One region of the Ferdinandcohnia sp. Marseille-Q9671 genome, then DNA from elsewhere that is predicted to be linked to it. Evidence: riboswitches for the same ligand, from Rfam matches in the RefSeq annotation. Region 1 holds a riboswitch; each other region holds the start of a gene.
The links. Region 1 has a riboswitch for S-adenosylmethionine ahead of ACWNMY_RS20770 (methionine ABC transporter ATP-binding protein). Riboswitches for the same ligand answer to the same signal wherever they lie in the genome.

Region 1 (7,269 bases):
CGGTCAACCCCAGAAGGAAGGCCGACCTTAGATGTTAACACAATATCATCACGACAATCCGCTATACACTTACCAAGTATCTCTTCGGCCCTTCCTTCATTATAAATATTAGCTGTATCAAAAAAATTAATCCCAACTTCCCGACAACGGTTAAACATGGCTTCAGAAGTTTTTTCATCCGCTATCCCACCAAAAGACATCGTCCCGAAACACAACTCTGATACGTAAATGCCCGTATCTCCTATTGTTTTATATTTCATAAAATCTCCCCATTTCTAGTAACAATTGAAATATTACTTCCCTTCCAAAATGGCTGTTTTCCGATACTGACTTCCTGGATGATCGCTAGGTAATAAAGAACTCCCGTGGTCAAATAACTTTTCTCTAAAGGTTCCCTGATTATATTCAGTTTTATAGATTCCGCGTCTCTGTAATTCAGGAATGACCAAATCTACAAAATCCTTTAGGGTTTCTGGTGTGACAAGATGTGCTAGGTTAAAGCCATCTACACCACTCTCCTCGAATTGAAACTGAATCGCATCGGCCACTTCTTGCGGATTTCCTACAAGAATATGATTCCGATCTAGTGTTTCAAATCGGTTTAACACTTCACTAACTGTTAGTTTTTTAGGTGCATCCTTTGTAAGGGAGGCTGCCCTTGATTGCCCGTGTTCGGTATGTTTGTATTCAAAAGGACTATCTAAATCTGTATACTGTGATAAATCGTAACCACTAGAGCCACCATATTGGGCTTTTGCCGCATCAGCACTCCAATAACTAGCAATTTCCTGATACTTTTCCTCTGCTTGTTCAGTGGTCTCACCTACAATAACATTCAGAAAAGTAAATGCCTTAATATGGTCAGGATTTCGACCATACTTCTGCGCTCTTTGTCGGATATCATGAATAGAAGATTTTATTTTTTCTACTGTTCCTCCAATAAATACACATTCTGCATGTTTAGCTGCAAACTCCTTGCCACGTTCCGACGTACCTGCTTGGTATAGAACAGGGGTTCGTTGTAAGGAAGGCTCACTTAAATGAGGTCCTTCTACTGAAAAATACTCACCTACATGATTTATTTCATGTACCTTTGACGGATCCACGAGGACCTCATTAGCAACATCCCCAATGATAGCATTGTCCTCCCAGCTCCCTTCCCATAGCTTATATGAGACTTCTAAAAACTCGTCAGCCAAATCATAGCGTGCATCATGCTTGAGCATTTCTGGTAAACCAAAGTTTTTTGCTGCATTAGGAAGATAGGAAGTCACGATATTCCATGCCAATCTTCCCTTTGTAAGATGGTCTAAGGTAGAAAACCTTCTAGCATGGCCAAACGGATGCTCATAAGTAGTACTTACTGTCACTGCAAAAGAAAGATGTTCTGTTACACTTGCCATTGCTGGTACTACAAAAGCTGGATCATTTAATGGCACCTGAACTCCGTCACGTATGGAAGGGTCTTTACTTTGCTGATAAACGTCATAAATACCTAGCACATCTGCAAAAAATACGGCATCAAACTTTCCTCGTTCTAATAATTTTGCTAAATCTATCCAATAGTCCAAATCCTTGTACCTGGTATGTCGTTCACTTTTTGGATGCTTCCAAAGCCCGTGTGAATTGTGCATAGCACTGGTCATATCAAATGCATTTAGTCGTATTTGTTTTACCAAAATTACCACTTCCTTTACTAGATTATTAAACCTATAAATCTTTCATGTTCCCTTTTTATTGGCGATTCTTTATGAAATCTTCTAACTGTGTTAAAGTCGTTTGAAGATCTTCCGCGGGGATATCTACGACAATACTTCCTCCTTTTGTATCTTCTATGACGGCCTCTTTCACGTCAGCTTCTTGATATAGTTTGGCAATCGTTTTGAGTGTTTCATTGTCTTTATCCTCTTCGCGAACGGCAAATACATTTACATAGGGTCTTGCTTCTTCACTTTCTGGATCGTCGTATAATAACGAATCCTTAAAATTCAGACCAGCCTGACCAGCAATCCCATTATTGATTAGTGATGCGGCAACATCCTGAAGTGCCTGTGCAGTTTGTTGCGAAACAACTGGAACAATTTCTAAGTTTTTTGGATTTTTCGCAATATCATCTAATGTACCGTATATACCAACACCCTCTTTTAGCTCAATTAGTCCTGCAGTTTCTAATAAAAGAAGGCCTCTTCCAAGGTTTGCAGGGTCGTTTGAAATGGCAATTTGTGACCCGTCTGGTATGTCTGATAAATCATCATATTTCTGAGAATAAATCCCTGTTGGGTTAATTGTCGTAGATGCTATCGGAACAATCGTATACCCATTCTCTACGTTAGCCGGACCTAGAAAAGCAAGATGCTGGAACGAATTCATATCAATTTCTCCATTTGCTAACGCATTATTTGGTTGTATGTAGTCGGAAAACTCAACCAACTCAATTGTGATCCCTTTTTTCTTTGCTTTTTCTTCGATAAGCTTCCAGTAAGGTCCATCAGCACCTGTCACACCAATCTTTACTACCTCTTGGTTTTTTCCGGATGTACTGTTAGTGCAGCCTGTAAGTAATGAAACAAAAAACACCATGAATAAGAAAATAATCAACCGCTTTTTCATTTGTATCTCTCCTTTTTTAATTATCTTCGTAAAAAGAATCTAGATAAAAAGTTTCCAGAAAACTGTGCAATTTGAACAAGTAGGATTAAGATTACAACTGTTACAATCATGACTGATGTATCAAATCGTTGATAGCCATATGTCATGGCTAAGTCACCCAATCCGCCGCCGCCAACTGTTCCAGCCATTGCTGAGAAATCAACAAGCCCAACCGTTACAAAGGTGAGACCTAGAATAAGGGGACCCAACGCTTCAGGGATAAGTACGCCAAATATGATCCGTAATGGACTTGCACCCATAGCCTGTGCGGCTTCAATAATTCCTGGTTCTACCGAGACAAGATTACTCTCTACGATCCTGGCGACCGCAAAACATGCAGCGATCGTCATAGGAAAAATTGCTGCTGCCGTTCCAATGGTAGTTCCCATTACTGCTCGAGTTAAGGGACTAAGCGCAACTAGTAAAATAATAAAAGGGATTGGACGAACAATGTTTACTAATAGGTTAAGTAAGAAAAAGATATATTTATTTTCCAATATGTTTCCTTTACGTGTGACAAAAAAGAGTACGCCCATTGCGATCCCGATAATGCTTGAGAAAATTAACGTGAAAATGACCATCAAAATTGTTTCTCCAGTTGCTTCGACAATACGTGGCCAAAATGTAGTCCAATCAACTCTCATGGTTAATCACCTCCCTTACTTCCACAATTTCTTTGAGCTCAGTAATGACTTGCTGAATGAGGTGACTAGCACCCTGAAACTCAACAATCAAACTACCAAATAATTGATCCTGTAATTCGTTAATACTTCCATAGATAATGTTAAAATCAATCCCATGCTTTCTTGTAACTCGTGATAGGATTGGCTCACTCGAAGCTGCCCCAGTAAAAATCACTCGATACAAATTTGCAGAATGACTAGTTCGTAATTTTTCTAGAAGTTTGCTAGAAAGCTTATCGTTTAGTACAGAACTAATAAAGTTTTTCGTCGTTTTTGATTGTGGATTCGAAAATATATCATAAACATTTCCTTCTTCAATTACCGAACCATTTTCCATCACGGCCATTCGATGACAAATGCTACGGATTACATGCATCTCGTGAGTTATAAGCAATATTGTAATGTTATACTCTTCATTCACCTTCCGTAATAGGTGAAGGATTTCTCCGGTTGTCTCGGGATCCAGCGCAGAAGTGGCTTCATCACAAATAAGAACGTCTGGTGATGTCGCTAATGCTCTTGCAATACCGACTCTTTGCTTTTGTCCACCTGAGAGCTGCTCTGGGTATTGATCTGCCTTATCTTGTAATCCAACAAATTGAAGTAATTCTTTTACTCGTTTGTCAATTTGCTCTTTTGGCATTTTGGCAAGCTTTAAAGGATAAGCGATATTTCCATAAACAGTACGAGAGTTAAAGAGGTTAAAAGATTGAAAAATCATCCCGATTTTTCTCCGCAAATTCCGGAGATTTGCTTGAGAAATACTAGATATATCTACGTCGTTGATCGATATCCTTCCCGATGTTGGACGTTCTAGTAAATTTACGAGTCGGAGCAATGTACTTTTCCCAGCTCCACTAAATCCTACTACCCCAAAGATTTCTCCTTTTGAAATCGTTAATGAAACATTACGTACCGCATGAACCTCCTTCCCGCCGAAACTAAAAACTTTGCTTACTTCCTCAAACTTAATCAACTTGTTATCCTCCTCTGATCTTGGTTGGTTTCATAATTTCTTCTAAAAAGACAGAAAAAGGCATCTTTATTCCAACAACCTCAAAAGAAGCGTTTGGATAAAGATGCCTTTAGTTGTCTAATCGGCATAGTATTTTATTTTCTATTTTCCACTTTTGGAGAGTCTTCCTTTTTCAAACGAAACATTGTATTTCATTTTCCATCTCCCTTCAGTACCTTGGTTGACCAATGATTACTTGAAATTTGGCAAAAATAAAACTCTCTTCACAAAAGAAGAGAGTTTTAATGTAAATTTATTCATCTCTTCTCATCTTTCAAGCTCACGGCTTGCAGGATTTGGCACAGTACTTCAAAGTCTGTTGCCGAGGCTTCAAAGGGCCAGTCCCTCCACCTCTCTAGATAAGAATTCATCTGTTATTTAATTGTAGTTACTAAGTTACATCGAAAGCATTTACTTGTCAACAAGTTTTTTAAAAACTCTTATTATTTTATACTTTCACTTTACTGTTTTCCCTAACCCGCAATTATAAATCAAACATTACTAATTAATAAGTTGTTTTTAACCAACCTATTGGACTCATATTCACTTTGTTTGCCCCTGCATGCTTTGTAAGTGTTGCTACAACACTATCTAAAGGAAGAACAGTATAGGTATAAGGTAGTTCTTCATTATACTTATATTCAAACGTAAAAGGTTCAGTTGGTGGATTCATTTTACTCATATTTTCACTTCCCACAATATGAGAAGACCATGCCCAATTTCCTATTGTTGATTTGTCATGCCAAGTAAATCCTTTTGTAAATAGATTTTCCCCATTATTGTCCCAACTGCTTCCTGTATATGTTCCATATTGATTGGTGATTTTGGAATTTACAATTAAATTTCTGTTATACGCATCATGGAATAACTCAGCCCATTGTTGGTTCATGTTAGATATATCTAAACCTTGAATTTCTGCACCTGTGATTGGCTCGTTAATGTCTTTAAATACGGACGTATCTGCTGCGATTGATGCCCCGTTCCTCGCATTTAACGCACGTGAAAGTTTGTCTGTGCCATATTCCGCAATTGCACTTACATTCTCCAACACATCTTGATGTGTAGAATTGTCTAGGTACAAATTGTATGCATGGCCCGTTCCTTGTCGTATCATCGGTACTCGCTGACCAACATTGGTATACGTGTTATAGGCTAGTGTTAATCTGATTCTCTGATTTCCATCTTTATAATCTACTCCACTACCACTCACATAGTTCGTATAGTCTTTATCTCCGGAACCAGTTAAGTGCACCTTACTGTGATAGGCTGCATAAGCCATTATCTGTTCTTTTGTCGCACCGCCATTACGCATATTATTGTACACACTATCAGAATTCAGTTCATTTGCAGCATATTTTTCCTCCATAAACTGAATGGATTGATAAATATCACTATCTTGTGCTGGATTTTCACTTGCAGGTAAACCAAATTGAGACCATGAAATGGTAATGTTAGAACCACCGTTCTCTGTGTCAATTAATCCATCTGAAGCAATGGTAAATTTACAATGGTCGATCCATACATTATTCGCACCATTTACTTTAATAAATGACCAGCCTACTTCCTTATGTTTTCCAGTATCATCCCATTGCCACATGCCATCAAACTTCAGATTTCTAAAGATAATATCATTTGTAGATCTAGCTAATTTTAACTCTACAGACCTAATTGTTTTGCCTTTCTTTGAAAAAATAGTTAGGCCATCAATACCATCAATATTCATTTGTGAGACACCGGAGGAAGCCAAGTTTGGATTTGTAAATCCGTTCATTGGATCACGATATTTTGTGATAAATCGATATTTAGCTGCTTCTTCTTTACTTAAATTTAGGTTGGACCACCCAAAGTTCAAATCTTTCGCTACCTCGATTACTTTCACACTTCCACTTTTAGCATCCAAAATAGCCTGCAAAAATTCTCTTTCTGTTTTTACCTGACGATAAAAGGAGGTATCAATGTATTTACTTCTGTCATTAACTCCTAACGATGCATAACCAGTAACTGATAGAAAACTATTGTCATAGTCTTTAAATTCTCTTGTGGTATTTGGTATAGAGTCAATTACCGCAGCCTCTGTTATTCTACCTTCACCTAAAAACAATGATGAAGCAACTAAAAATAAGATCAATGACCAAATTATTGATTTTTTAAAATTCACAATATCACACCTTTGTTAGATTTGTTTGAATCGTAAACTTATGTGAAGACGGCATTACAATTTGTTAATGCCATCTTCACATTTACATGTAGGTATATTAGAAACCTGAATTAGTTACTCTTACCTTCAGCTTTACCAGGAATTAGGTGGACATTTAGACTATGACCAAACCCACTCCATCGATATCCTGAGACTTTTACTAAACCATTTGGAATGACATCGGCTAATCTTTCTCTTTTAGAAAATTTGATCCCATGTCCAACAGCTTCCACTTTAAACGTATATTTTTTCCCTTGTTTTAGGCCAGTTACTGTATAACTTGTTTCAGGTGTTGTCATTTCCCCGTTTATTGGTGTAAAAGTAGCACCATCAGGTTTAATTGGTTGCCCATTCACATACACCCGATATCCAATAACCTCTTGATTTTTTGCTGTTGCTTTATTCCAAGAAAGGGAAACGCTAGTACCATCTTTTCCAATTGTTGCTTCTAATCCACCATCAAAAGACGGAGCTCCAATCGCATATGGAATAGCTGTTTCAAATTCTAGTGAACTATTATAAGGTGTTGTATTCCCTGCAAGATCTACAGCTTCTACTTCAATATTATATTTTGTACCTGGTTCAAGATTGGTTAAAGTATATTTGTTGGATGTTGCAAATCCATGCTTTTCTCCATTTGTATAAACATTGTAACCTGCGATTCCAGTGTCATCACTTGCAGCTGCCCACGTAATTGATGTCCAAGTAAATCCTGTATAAACAAC
Region 2 (7,269 bases), 630 kb from region 1:
CGATGGAAGTTCCTTTAAATTTAGCTTATTCCGCTGTGGGTTGATAATGTTACGTTCATCTTTTCGCAAGCAAACCCCACTGATTTCTTCTGTACGCTGGTTATCACGAATAGCAACTAATAACTCTTTAAAAGTTTCTTCCCCTTCACCAATGACAATGTAATCCACCTCTGGTATGCGCTCCAACCATTCATGGACGTCATACGTAACCTCAGGGCCACCTAAAATAATGACTAACTTAGGATTTATTTTTTTGAGCATTTTTACTACTTTTATTGTTTCTTCAATGTTCCAGATATAACAGCTAAACCCAATCACATCAGGCTTTCTTCGGAACAAATCAGTAACGATATTCATAGAAGGGTCCTTAATCGTGTATTCAGCAAGTGAAACATCAAACTCTGGTGCAGCATAAGCCTTTAAGTAGCGAATTGAAAGGCTTGTATGGATATATTTTGCATTTAATGTACTAACAACAATATTCATCTTCAAACTCCTTGTAAAATTACATTCATTCATATAGATTAACCTATTTATTTTACCACAATGGGTCAATGGCACCAAACAAACACTTTAATAGGAGGGTGTAAACCTTTTTGCTATAATTAACAGAATTTATTTCAAAATCCGACAATTTACACTATAATGAAGTATGAGATTAGTGTGATAGCAATAAAAGGAAAAATTTACATAAGAAGCGAAGGTGACAGAAACGATGAAGGGGTCAAATAAAAAAAAGAGAGAGAAAACAAAACGCATTTCAGGTAGTAAAAAACAGTCAAAAGTAGCAACAAGGTGGCATAATTTAAAAATTGGTCATAAATATGGAATTGCTTTTTCCTTAACCATTCTTCTGTTTTGTATTTCAGCATTTACCATTTTTACTCAGCTCAATAAGGTTAGCAATGAAATGAAGGAAGTAGAGAAGAGTGGAGACAACTCGATCCTCATTACTGAAATGGCAAGTGTTTTTAATCAATTAGGTAGTGAAATTAGTATATATATTCAAGACGGTAGCGGGAAACATGTAACAGCTTTCAAGGAGTTAAGTGGTCAATACGATAATTTGTCCAATACATTAAAGCCAGCCATCAAGACAAGTGAATTAGAACAATTATTTGATAAAGTAGATTCCAATAAACAAGAGCTTACTGCATTATTCGATGATAAAGTCTTTCCTGCAGTAATAGCATCTAGTAAGCTTGATTCCGTAGCTGCTAGTCAGGAAGCAGATAAGTTAATATCGGAAACGGTGAAACAACTGGCTCAGCTTAGAAAAATAATGAAAATGGATAGCGATGAATCTATTGAAAATGCGAATGCGAATGTTACAGGTACCCTCATTGTTTTACTAGTTTCAATTGTTATCTCATCCTTAATCGCCATTCTAAGTCTTGTATTAATAGGGAGATCAATTGGAAAGCAGCTTACTAGTTTGATTGGTGTTTCGAATCAAATTGCAGAGGGAAATTTACAGGTTCCTACCATCGATGTAAAGGGGCGGGATGAAATTGGGTTACTAAGTACATCACTTAATGTCATGAATAATAACCTAAAATCGATGATTCACGAAATATCAACTGTTTCCGATCAAGTAACCACCAAAAGTTCGGAACTTATGATTTCCTCTAGTGAAGTAAAAGCAGCGAGTGAACAAATTGCCTCTACAGTACAAGAACTTTCAACAGGTGCTGAAGAACAGGCACATTCCTCAACTCAATTGGCAAAAATGATGGAGGAATATGTAGGGGAGATTCAGACGGCAAATCAAAACGGAAGCCAAATAAATGAATCTTCACAACATGTATTAGAAATGACAAAAAAGGGCCATGAGTTTATGAATGCTTCAACTGAACAGATGAATAAAATAAACAGCATCATGAAGTATTCTGTGGATAAAGTGAAAGGTCTTGATGAACAAACCAAACAAATTACGACCCTTGTTAAGGTTATTCGAGATATTGCAGACCAAACAAACCTTCTAGCTTTAAATGCAGCGATAGAGGCAGCACGTGCAGGTGAACACGGGAGAGGGTTTGCAGTCGTTGCAGACGAAGTCAGAAAACTGGCTGAGCAGGTATCTCATTCCGTTACAGACATTACAGATATTGTGAATAGCATTCAGAAAGAATCAAATTCCGTGGCTGAAACCCTTCAAAATGGATATAGCCAAGTAGATGAGGGTGCAAAGAAAATTGAAGTAACAGGACAAACCTTTGAGGATATCTATGAAGCAGTTACTAAAATGGTCGAGCGTATTCAAACAATTTCAGTAAACCTTGAAACAATTGCAAGCAACACGGCTGAAATGAATCTATCGATTGATAATATTGCAGCCGTTTCAGAGCAATCTGCAGCAGGTATTGAGCAAACCTCTGCTTCTGTTCAGCAAACAAATAGTTCTATGGAAACAATTTCAGACCATTCCGAACTACTATCAGATTTAGCTAACAGACTAAATACCATGATAAGTAGATTTAAGATTTAAAAGGAGAAAGCTAGGGCTCATGAAACCCTAGCTTTCTTTATTATGTTGAAATGGTTAAAATGGTTATATCTAAAGCAAAAGAAACATTGAGAGAATGGGGGAAAACAAATGTTTAAATATAGTGATATGCAAACTGATATTTTTGGTACCATTTTTCTTCTAGTTAATGAAACGAATCTACTTGATATATCTTTGTCGAAAGAGGATTGGGAGCAAGCTTGTAAGAAATTCGATCCAATTTATGCACCAAGTGACCCATTGCTAGATGAGATAAAAAACCAATTAGTCGAATACTTCAACGGGAAGCGCAAGACGTTTACTTTTCCAATCAAACTAAACGGTACTGAATTTCAACAACAGGTTTGGAACGAGCTATTAAATATTCCTTATGGAGAAACACGGTGTTATGCTGATGTTGCAGAAGCAATAGCTAACCCAAAGGCTGTCCGTGCAGTGGGACAGGCCAATCGTAAAAATCCAATTCCAATTGTTGTTCCTTGTCACCGAGTAATTGGAAAAGATAAGTCTCTGACTGGTTATACGGGGACTCGAACGGACCTTAAAGAAAAGCTCTTAGCACTAGAAGGCGTCCTTTCATAGGGTAGAGTTGACCTTGCACATCGTTTAGATTATTATCTAATTAGGATGTTATCGAAAGAGGTGTGCTTCATATGCAATTAGGTAAACTTGTAGACTTTCATAAAGCAATGGGAGACCCAACTCGAATTCGTATACTCGTTCTCCTTGCTCAGGGGCCACTTCATGGGCAGGCTCTTGCGGGGAAACTAGGCGTGACCCCACCAACCATTACCCATCATATAACCAAGCTTAGAGATGTAGGATTAATTAAACAAAAAAGAGATAGGAATACGATCTATTTTACGTTAAATGAAGCGGTAGTTAAGCAACAAACAAAAGCAATAACAGATGTCATCTTTGGAAAAGAGAGTATTGCAAACGAATCGGGCCAAGATGAGAAACAAGCAATCTTACAAAACTTTATTTTGAAAGATGGTCGACTTAAAAATATACCGTCACAACGTAAGAAACGGTTAATTGTGCTAGAGCATATGATAAAGGGCTTAGAGGTCGGTAGGAAGTATATCGAAACAGACTTGAATGAATATATAAAAAAGTTTCATGAGGACTATGCTACCATCCGCAGGGAATTTATTATGAATCATTTTATGTATCGAGAAAATGGTATATATGAGGTAAATCCGCCTGAAATGTGGGCGAAGATTGAATAAGGATGGAAAAACAAGTGCTAGGTTGTGCGCTTGTTTTTTTGATTTTGGAGCTAACGCCGATAGAATCAAAATAACGTCGACAGAGCCCTCAAACTACAAAAAATCCAGTATGATGTCACATACTGGATGTAAAAAACGACTACTTTTCAAACAATCTCTTAATCTCGATTCCAAGTTCACCCTGCAAGATTCCTTTTTCAGTAATAATTGCAGTAATGAATTCATTTGGGGTCACATCAAATGCTGGATTATAAACTTGTACACCCTCAGGCGCAATACGAGTTCCGTTTAAATGGGTAACTTCATCCTCGTGTCGTTCCTCTATTGGAATTTCTTTGCCACTTTCTAGTGAAACATCAAAAGTTGAAAGAGGTGCTGCAACATAAAATGGAATACCAAACGTTTTTGCTAAAATAGCTAAATTGAAGGTGCCGATTTTATTTGCAGTATCTCCATTAGCAGTGATTCGGTCTGCGCCAACGATAATCGCATCTATCCCTTTTTCAGCAATGGTATGGGCAGCCATATTGTCCGTAATGAGGGTAACGTCTACACCGGATTGGAGTAGTTCCCACGTTGTTAACCGCGCACCTTGAAGAACGGGTCTTGTTTCTGATGCATACACTTTTACCTGTAGGTTTCTTTCAGCAGCAAGGTGAAAGGGTGCTAATGCAGTACCATAACGTGCAGTTGCAATTGAACCTGCGTTACAAATGGTCAATACCTTACATCCATCTTTAAAAAGAGTTAGGGCATTCTCACCAATTTGTCGACATACCTCTTCATCCTCAGCCTGAATTTGAATCGCCTCGTGAATAAGGGTGGTTTTGGCTTCGTTCACTGTTTTAGAGTCTTCAATACTCGAAACCAATCGATGTAAGGCCCAGTTTAGATTTACTGCAGTGGGACGAGAGCTTGCTAGATATTCTTTATCTTTTAATAGGTGTACTTTAAATTCATTCAGAGAATTACTTTCATAGCCCTTCGCCGAAAGGGCGAGTCCGAAGGCAGCAGTTATTCCAATTGCTGGCGCACCTCTTACTTTTAAAGTGGAAATGCTTTCCCATACATCCTCGATTGTAAAAAGATCTATAAAACTTGTTTCCAATGGAAGCTTTGTTTGATCTAAAAGAGTTATATGTGTATCTTTCCACACAACGGATTGTGGAACAGTTTTTGTATAAGTCATGATGTCACTCCTTTGGTGCTGATGTTTGATCTACATAATTTCGTAGGGTACGAAGTTCTTTAATCGATTTTCGATTGTGAATTAATTTTTTACCGAAACGTAGAGCGTGTTGTTTTGCTTGAATTCGTTGTTCGAAGCTTTCAATTCCATCCAAATCAGCTACATGTGCAAGCCCAATGGTTCTTCGAATAACTTCGCAGCCTGCAAATCCAATTGCATCTTCAAAAGCTTGATTTAGGACATATTCAAGATAGCCTTCAACGTCCCGATATAATTCTACAGCCTCATTCTTCCAAAGCTCTGAGAATGTTTCAGAAAAAACATTCCATGTATGTTCAATATGTTTATACAGAGGTTCACGATCCTGGGTATCTCTAGAAATCGCATTTAATAATAGGTTTGCAATAAATTGACCGAGATCAAAACCAAGTGGGCCAAAGTAGGCAAATTCAGGATCAATTACCTTTGTTTCTGAATCACTTGCAAAAATACTACCTGTATGTAAATCACCATGTAGAAGAGCATCTGCTTGTGTTAAGAATTTCTGCTTTAGCTTTGCCACTTCAAGCTTTAAGATTTGATCTCCCCAGATTTTTTCAACGTCTGGTCTAAGCTCCTCTTCGAAGCTATTCGTGTCAATATTAAAAAATGGATCAGTAAACACGAGATCCTCTGTAATTTTACACAAATCAGGATTAATATATTTCTGAACAAGTACTTTCTTCTTTTCTGGTTCTAAGCCGAAGTCCGATGTGTAAAAAAGCGTTTTGGCAATATAAGTACCGATATGCTGTGATAACAGTGGGAAATTCCTGCCCTCAATAAGCCCAGTTCTGGAAATTTGAAGATGGGATAGGTCTTCCATTACGGTTATTGCAAGTGTTTCATCTGTATAAAATACCTTTGGTACAAGTGTTGGTACATGTTCCGCTGCAGCTAATAATGCATTGCTTTCAATTGTGGCACGCTTGAGTGAAAGAGGCCAGCTTTCGCCAACAACCTTTGCATATGGTAAAGCTTGCTTGATAATGATTCCTTTTTGGCTTGACTCGTCAGTGATATGGAAAACGAGATTAAGGTTTCCGTCACCGATTTCCTTACATGTTAGAGCTTTACCTTCTTCAAATATACGTAGACGGGTTGCAAGGGCAACCGCGGTGTTTTCGGTTAAAGGTTCATAAACTTCTAGTTGTGATATTGCCATTTTTACATACCTCCAAGTCATTTTTCGTTATGTTTGTTTTATAAAACTGCTAGTTTAACAGTCTTGGAGGCTTTTCTATAAACAGAAAAGCCTCTTTCTAGTGAAGAAAGAGGCTTGAAGTCAGGGCTTCGCACCTCTTATCTGCCAGAAAGTAAAAAACTTCCTGTTGGAATTAGCACCGTGCCTTATGGGTTTCCCCGGCGCAAAATTGCGCCCCACCTTGCGATGGTATTACGGTCGGTTGCTGGGCTTCATCGGGCCAAATCCCTCTGCCTACTCTTGATAAGAGATCAATCGATTTAGTTTTTTAATGATTCTGAAGTGAATGATAACAATTGAAGTGATGAATTGTCAATATGTTTTTTACATTTAGTGAATTTGTTTTTTACTTATAATAGTCAGGACGGCGATCTTGGAAAATAGGGATTTGTTTTCGTACTTCTTTCACTTTACTTAATTCAATTTCCCCAATTAATGTAGTTGCTTCAATTCCTGCTTCTGAAATAATATTCCCCCAAGGATCAATAATCATAGAATGTCCTGCAAATTGATTATTTGGATCACTTCCACTACGATTACAAGCTACGACATAGCATTGATTTTCAATTGCCCGGCTAAGGAGTAGGGCACGCCAATGTTCGAGTCTCGGTAGTGGCCATTCTGCTACCACGAATAAAACCTCAGCACCATTTGTTGTATGAGCTCGAATCCATTCAGGGAAGCGAATGTCATAACAAATTACTCCCGCAGCCGGAATATTTTCAATCGAGAAATCACCTTTTGCATCTCCTGCCTGTAAATACAAATGCTCATCCATTAACTGAAACAGGTGAAGTTTGCTGTACTCACTAACCAATTCCCCTTCTCTATTAAAGACAAACATTGTATTGGTCACACCGTTTTTTGTCTTTTTGGCAACAGAACCAGCAATAATATTCACGGAGTGTTGTTGCGCCAATTTTTTAATAATAGTTTTTGCTCCATCTCCATTTTCATCTGCGATTTCATCTAACCTAGTTAAATCATATCCTGTCGTCCAGAGCTCTGGTAGAAGGATAATATCTGGATTCTCTTGCTTCATGAGTTTGTCGATTTCCTTGGTTACAAGGTCAAAATTTTCTTGCGGTTTTCCGAATTG
Region 3 (7,269 bases), 620 kb from region 1:
AATTTAGGACAGGGAAACCCTGACCAACCCACACCTTCTCATATCGTAGAGGCTTTGAAAAAGGCAGCAGATAATCCAAAATTTCATAAATATTCTCCATTTCGTGGCCATTCATTTTTGAAAGAAGCGGTCTCTCAATTTTATCTTCGTGAATATGGAGTTGAAATTGATCCAAATACAGAGGTAGCCATCCTTTTTGGTGGTAAGGCAGGCTTGGTGGAAATTCCGCAATGTCTTTTAAATCCTGGAGACGTTGCGCTTGTACCTGACCCAGGTTATCCAGATTACTGGTCAGGTGTTGAACTTGCAAAAGGGAAGATGGAGTATATGCCTTTAAAAGAGGAGAATGATTTTCTACCAGACTATACCCAATTAGACTCACAGCAACTAGAAAAAGCAAAGGTTATGTTTCTTAACTATCCGAATAACCCAACTGGGGCAACAGCAACAAAAGAGTTTTTTGAAGAAACAATCTCTTTTGCAAACACACATGATATTTGTGTGGTGCATGATTTTGCGTATGGTGCCATAGGTTTTGAAGGGAAACGGCCTACCAGTTTCTTAGAGATACAAGGTGCTAAAGAAATTGGAATTGAAATTTATACACTTTCAAAGACCTACAATATGGCTGGCTGGAGAGTAGGTTTTGCAGTAGGTAACCCTAGCGTAATTGAAGCACTTAATCTTATCCAGGATCATATGTATGTAAGTTTATTCAGTCCGGTCCAAGCAGCTGCTGCAGCAGCGCTACTAGAGTCACAGCAATGCGTTCAAGATTTGGTCGATAAGTATGAATCAAGACGCAATACATTTATAAATGCTTTGAAGGACATTGGGTGGGATGTAAAAGCACCTGCGGGGTCATTTTTTGCATGGCTGCCCGTACCAGAAGGCTATACGTCAGAAAGCTTTGCAGACCTTCTACTTGAAGAAGCTCATGTAGTCGTAGCACCAGGGATCGGATTTGGCGAGTATGGAGATCGTTATGTAAGAGTAGGGCTGTTAACTGATGAGGATCGCTTAGTTGAAGCAGCCAATCGTATAAGGAGATTAGAGCTGTTTTCCGTGTCTAAGTGAAATTGAGATAGTAGTAGTGTTTTCTGTAAATTAAAAAAGGTTTGACAAGAAAAATAAATCCTGTCATAATCCTAAGTGAATTCTGTTGAATAAAATTGAATCGTTGAGTTAATCTCGGTGAGAATCTCAACAATTAAATATAGTATATTTTCTTATTAAGAGCAGGTGGAGGGACTAGCCCAGTGAAGCCCGGCAACCGACTTACAATTTGTAAGCACGGTGCTAATTCTTGCAGCTTTATGCTGAGAGATAAGAAGATGTTAGTTTGCTAACCTCTTCTTATGAAGAGGTTTTTTACGTTTTTATTGAAATGAGGGTGAAAAAATGAGCGAAGTTATTGCGACATATTTAGTACATGATGCTGGTGCAAACTTAGAGAAAAAAGCAGAAGGAATTGCACTCGGTTTAACAGTTGGATCCTGGACTACTCTTCCAAAGCTAGAGCAGGATCAGTTGCTAAAGCATAAAGGGAAAGTTGTAAGTGTGGAACAGTTTGATGAGGATACACGTGCAAGTGGATATTTAGGAAAACAAGTAAAAAAGGGAATCATCAAAATTGCTTATCCAAGTGCCAACTTTAGCAATGATTTACCTGCTATTTTGACAACTGTATTTGGAAAACTTTCCTTAGATGGGGAGGTAAAGCTACTAGATTTAGAGTTTTCAACCGAACTAAAAGATACTTTTCCTGGTCCAAAGTTTGGTATCAATGGTATCAGAGAGAAACTAGGTGTGTTTGATAGACCGTTAGTTATGAGTATCTTTAAAGGGGTTATTGGTAGAGATATTACATACCTTAAGGAACAGTTGCGGGAACAAGCCCTGGGTGGAGTGGATATTATTAAAGATGACGAAATTCTGTTCGATAATCCATTAACACCTTTCGAGTTAAGAATTACCGAGGGTAAAAAGGTGTTAGAAGAAGTTCACCAGGAAACCGGACATAGAGCGCTATTTGCCGTTAATGTAACAGGGAGAACCTTTGAGTTACAGGAAAAAGCAAGAAGGGCTGTAAAACTTGGAGCTGATATTTTATTATTTAACGTCTTTGCATACGGACTCGATGTTCTTCAGGGCCTAGTGGAAGACCCCGAAATATCCATTCCAATCATGGCCCATCCTGCTGTAAGTGGAGCACTTACACCGTCAGAATTTTATGGATTCTCAAATAAACTGTTGTTAGGTAAACTACTTAGATATGCAGGAGCCGACCTTGTTTTATTCCCTTCACCGTACGGGAGTGTTGCACTAGAAAGAGAACAGACACTTTCTATTGCTTCTGAATTAACAAAAAAGGATGAGAGTGTGAAGCCTGCTTTTCCAGTACCATCTGCTGGTATCCATCCAGGCTTAGTTCCACTACTTGTTAATGATTTTGGTAAAGATAGTGTAATCAATGCGGGTGGTGGGGTTCACGGTCATCCAGATGGTGCAATTGGTGGCGGTAAAGCATTCAGAGCAGCTGTTGATGCTGTATTGGAAGAAAAAACACTTGTAGAGTATGCCAAAAATAGCCCTGAGCTTGAAAAAGCGATTGAATTATGGGGGTATAAAGAGATATGAAAAATCCAGTCATCTTCTGTGATTTTGACGGCACAATCACAAACACAGATAACATTATTGCCATTATGAAACAATTTGCACCGCCAGAATCGGAGGAAATTAAAGATAAAATCCTCTCCCAAACCCTCTCCATTCAAGAGGGTGTTAGCAAATTATTTTCACTATTGCCATCCTTAAAAAGAGAAGAGATTACCGACTATATCCTAGATTACGCCGAAATCCGTGAGGGATTCCAGGAGTTCGTGGCATATACAAAGGAACATGGATATTCTCTTTTTATCGTAAGCGGAGGGATTGATTTCTTTGTAGAACCTTTGTTGGAGGGACTTGTACCGAAGGAAAATATCTATTGTAACAAGTCAGATTTTTCAAAGGAAAAGATTAACATCCTCTGGCCATACACTTGCGATGAACACTGCTCGAATCAATGTGGTTGCTGTAAACCAACCTTGATCCGTAAGCTTTCGAATCTGGAAGATCACAAAATTGTCATCGGGGATTCAATTACAGACCTACAGGCTGCGAAGCTAGCTGATAAGGTCATCGCTAGGGATTTTCTAGTGGAAAAATGCAAGGAACTAGAGATAGAGCATTCACACTTTCATTCATTTTTTGATGTGATAGAAATACTGGAAAAAATGGAGGTGCATAAATGAAACTTCAATTAAAACAATGGATTGAGCTGGCAGATATTAAGGATGAGCTAGCGAGCCGCGATTGGTTTATGGGTACAAGTGGAAACCTTGCAATCAAGGTATCAGATCAACCAACGACTTTTTTGGTTACAGCTAGCGGTAAGGACAAAAGGAAAAGAACGGATGAGGATTTTTTATTGGTAGATGGTGCAGGTAATCCAGCAGCACCTACGCATTTAAAGCCATCCGCAGAAACCTTACTACATGTGGAGATATACAACAAAACGAACGCAGGATGTAGCCTGCATGTCCATACGGTCGATAACAATGTCATCTCGGAATTGTATGGTGATAGAGGTGAGGTTGTGTTCAAAGGGCAGGAAATTATTAAAGCATTAGGTCTATGGGATGAGGATGCTGAAATACGAATTCCGATTATTAAAAATGACGCAGATATCCCGACACTAGCAAGGAATTTTAGTGAATATGTTACCAATGATTTTGGTGCAGTACTAATCCGTAATCATGGAATTACCGTATGGGCAAAAAATGCATTCGATGCAAAGAAACACTTAGAAGCCTATGAGTTCCTTTTTAGCTATCATGTAAAACTATTAGCTTTAAACCCTTTGCTCATAAGAAATTAAGGGTTTACTATATAAATAAATTAGTAAGAGGTGGATAAAATGGCAAATATTAAATTACGTAACACAGGTGAACGATTAGAAGGTCAAGAAAAGGTAGCAGCATTTTTAGAAGAACAAGGTGTATTATATGAACACTGGGATACTAGTAAACTACCAGAAGAATTAAAAGGAAACTGCAAAATTAATGATGAGCAGAAGGCACAGATTTTATCTATTTATGAGGAAGAGATCAAATCCCTAGGGGAACGCAATGGTTACCAAAATTGGGATGTAATCGCATTATCAGAATCAACCCCAAATCTTGACGAATTACTAAAAAAGTTCGAACAAGTACATGTTCACACAGAGGACGAAGTGCGTGCGATTGTAGCAGGACATGGAATTTTCATTATTAAGGGAAGCGGAGACACAGGCTACTTTGATGTTGAACTGGAGGCTGGAGATGTTATTTCTGTTCCTGTTGACACTCCTCATTTCTTCACATTGATGGATGATCGTGAAGTTGTAGCCGTACGATTGTTTGTTGATCCAGAAGGCTGGGTAGCACATCCATTCCAGGATCCAGCATTTGCAGAAACTAAGTAAAAAAGGATCCTGCAAGTAGCTATAAAATTCCTTTTTAAAAATAATCTAGTAGTTTTTTGAAAGCTATCTTAATAGACAGCATCCGTCCAAATCAAGCTCAAGGTCGGGTGCTGTTTTTTGTTTTTACGTTCAATTATTCAGTAAGTAATCTTTGCTAAATTGAACAAAATAATAATACTAAGAGAAGTGACATGACGCCAAAGTTTATGGATAAGAATGGCAAACATATTGGCTAAATGATATAGTAATAGTAGTTTACAATAGGTACAAAATCATAGGATGATAGAAGGTGGTAAATTCATGATTAGAGAAAAAGTAATGCTAGTGGACGATGATCGTGATATAAGAGACATATTGCAATTGTACTTGAAAAAGGAAGGATATACTCTGATACACGCTGAAGAAGGTACTACTGCACTACGTCTTGTAGATGAACAAAATCCAGATATTATCATTCTTGATGTAGTCCTTCCTGGAATGGATGGATTTGAAGTCTGTCAATTATTACGTCAAAAGACAAATGCTCCGATTCTGTTTTTAAGCTCAAAGGAAGAGGAGATTGATAAAATACTAGGTCACAAAATCGGAGGGGATGATTATATAACAAAGCCGTTTAGTCCTGCAATTGTTATTGCAAAAGTCCAGGCTCATTTGCGCCGTAAACGGAACATGACATCCCAATCAAATCAACTTCACAAAAAAGTTGAACAATCCCCCATCATATATCCTGGGTTATATATTGATATATCGAGCTGTGTTGTTAAAGTAAATGGATCAGCCGTTAAGTTGTCAGCAAAAGAATTTCAACTACTTTGTTTATTAGCAGAACACCCTAATCAGGTATTTAGTGTGAATCATATGTTTGAATTAATCTGGGGAGAGGAAAGTCTGGGTGATCACCGCACTGTCATGGTTCATATTAGTAACCTACGAAAAAAAATCGAACCTAATCCAATTAAGCCTATGTACATTTTAACTGTTCGGGGTATGGGATATAAGTTTATTGGCTTTCGGGAATAAGTGTATTTTTCACTAAAAATTTCTGAATGTCTTCCAATGTTACACCAAGCTTTTTTGCCTCAATGAATAATTGTACCCATTCTTGATCTAATTCCTCTTGAGAATCAACACAATGTAAACTCGAACTGTTAATCATTATCCATCCTCCATCAATCACATAATACTACTTATAGTAATTGAAAATCTATAAAACCCGTATAAGGTTACTTAAAGTTTTGTTAAAGAATCAGAAAATCCCTAAAAGGATGATGTCAATGGTAAGACTTCCAATAGTACCGGGGTATAAAATACTAGAAATTGTAGTTGAAAATCATATATGGGTTATGTATAAAGGCTACTTTATTGAAGATAAAAAACTAGTCTTAATTAAAAGAATGAAGGTCCCAAGTCCTACGCACAAAGAGATTGCTTCTACGATACATGAATTTCACTTGTCAAATAGTCTGCAAATGGATGAAATATTACGACCAATAGATATGGTGAACTCACTAAACGAAACACTTTTAGTGTATGAGTATTTTAACGGCATTACATTAAAGGAATTCATTTCAAATAAAAAGCTAGACATTATTGAGTTCTTGCAAATTGCTATTCCGTTGGCAACCGCACTTATGAATCTACATCAGCAACAGGTTATTCATAAAAATATCAATCCAGAAAATATAATCATGAATCATAATCTGAACCAGTTAAAATTAACTGGGTTTAATTTTTCGACAAAATTAAAAAGAGAGAACCAACGAGTCGGAGAGACTCCATATGAGCTAGAAGGTGAGCTGGCATACATTTCTCCTGAACAAACCGGCAGAATGAACCGTTCGGTAGATTTTAGAACAGATTTATATTCACTTGGAGTCACATTATTTGAAATGATAACGAATAAGCTCCCTTTTACAAATACTGAGCCAATTGAAATTGTTCATTCCCATCTTGTCAAAACACCACCACATCCTAAGCTATTAAATCACGAAATTCCAGATATGATTTCAAGGATTATTATGAAGCTATTATCTAAAATGCCAGATAATAGATATAACAGTGTCTACGGTTTACGAGAAGATTTAATGAAATGTCTAGATCAACTTCGTGTCTTTGGAAAAATTGAAGAGTTTACACTTGGAAAGGAAGACTCTAGAGCCTATTTTGAAGCTGGACGGAAATTGTATGGAAGGCAAGAGGAGCTAGAAAACTTACGTATAGCATTTGAAAGGGTAAGTGAAGGCAATTCAGAGCTAGTGTTAATTCAAGGTCATTCTGGAATTGGAAAAACAGCACTCGTTAATGAAATTCAAACACCACTCGTACGAACTAAAGGCTACTATATATCCGGGAAGTTTGATTTACTTCAAAGACAAAAGCCATATTCACCAATTATTCATGCATTTAAATCATTACTCAGACAAATCTTAGCTGAAGGAGAGGAACGAGTCCTGCAATGGAGAGGGACATTAGAAAAGGAACTATCCTCCAATATTTCAGTCATTTCATCGATAATTCCAGAAGTGAAATGGCTCTTAGGAAATGAGTCAGTTGATGAGGTTGTTTCTTCTATTCAATCCCAGTCGCTATTCCAACTTATGTTTCAAAAGTTCGTAAATGTTTTTGCAACAAAGGAGCATCCAGTAGTTCTGTTTCTCGATGATCTTCAATGGGCAGACGCTGCATCCTTAGAACTGATTCAGTTTATACTGACACATGTTGATTGTCGATATTTCTTAGTACTAGGGGCATATCGAGATAAT

Region 2: linked by a shared signal. The riboswitch ahead of mtnK (S-methyl-5-thioribose kinase) and the one ahead of ACWNMY_RS20770 (methionine ABC transporter ATP-binding protein) in region 1 are both predicted to bind S-adenosylmethionine.
Region 3: linked by a shared signal. The riboswitch ahead of mtnW (2,3-diketo-5-methylthiopentyl-1-phosphate enolase) and the one ahead of ACWNMY_RS20770 (methionine ABC transporter ATP-binding protein) in region 1 are both predicted to bind S-adenosylmethionine.

What each region holds. Positions count from the first base shown of each region.
Region 1 is NZ_CDRJTA010000004.1:1,116,793-1,124,061, forward strand. It holds gene ACWNMY_RS20750 (aldo/keto reductase) at 1-260, opposite strand, end outside; gene ACWNMY_RS20755 (LLM class flavin-dependent oxidoreductase) at 294-1,679, opposite strand; gene ACWNMY_RS20760 (MetQ/NlpA family ABC transporter substrate-binding protein) at 1,735-2,610, opposite strand; gene ACWNMY_RS20765 (methionine ABC transporter permease) at 2,631-3,293, opposite strand; gene ACWNMY_RS20770 (methionine ABC transporter ATP-binding protein) at 3,283-4,308, opposite strand; SAM riboswitch class I at 4,612-4,713, opposite strand; gene ACWNMY_RS20775 (hypothetical protein) at 4,853-6,505, opposite strand; gene ACWNMY_RS20780 (fibronectin type III domain-containing protein) at 6,616-7,269, opposite strand, start outside.
Region 2 is NZ_CDRJTA010000004.1:488,026-495,294, forward strand. It holds gene ACWNMY_RS17630 (B12-binding domain-containing radical SAM protein) at 1-486, opposite strand, end outside; gene ACWNMY_RS17635 (methyl-accepting chemotaxis protein) at 716-2,488, shown strand; gene ACWNMY_RS17640 (methylated-DNA--[protein]-cysteine S-methyltransferase) at 2,597-3,088, shown strand; gene ACWNMY_RS17645 (DUF2087 domain-containing protein) at 3,160-3,738, shown strand; gene mtnA (S-methyl-5-thioribose-1-phosphate isomerase) at 3,878-4,927, opposite strand; gene mtnK (S-methyl-5-thioribose kinase) at 4,932-6,131, opposite strand; SAM riboswitch class I at 6,266-6,420, opposite strand; gene ACWNMY_RS17660 (carbon-nitrogen family hydrolase) at 6,517-7,269, opposite strand, start outside.
Region 3 is NZ_CDRJTA010000004.1:495,676-502,944, forward strand. It holds gene ACWNMY_RS17665 (aminotransferase class I/II-fold pyridoxal phosphate-dependent enzyme) at 1-1,077, shown strand, start outside; SAM riboswitch class I at 1,227-1,333, shown strand; gene mtnW (2,3-diketo-5-methylthiopentyl-1-phosphate enolase) at 1,402-2,640, shown strand; gene ACWNMY_RS17675 (2-hydroxy-3-keto-5-methylthiopentenyl-1-phosphate phosphatase) at 2,637-3,296, shown strand; gene ACWNMY_RS17680 (methylthioribulose 1-phosphate dehydratase) at 3,293-3,922, shown strand; gene ACWNMY_RS17685 (1,2-dihydroxy-3-keto-5-methylthiopentene dioxygenase) at 3,962-4,507, shown strand; gene ACWNMY_RS17690 (response regulator transcription factor) at 4,808-5,527, shown strand; gene ACWNMY_RS17695 (anti-repressor SinI family protein) at 5,508-5,663, opposite strand; gene ACWNMY_RS17700 (AAA family ATPase) at 5,782-7,269, shown strand, end outside.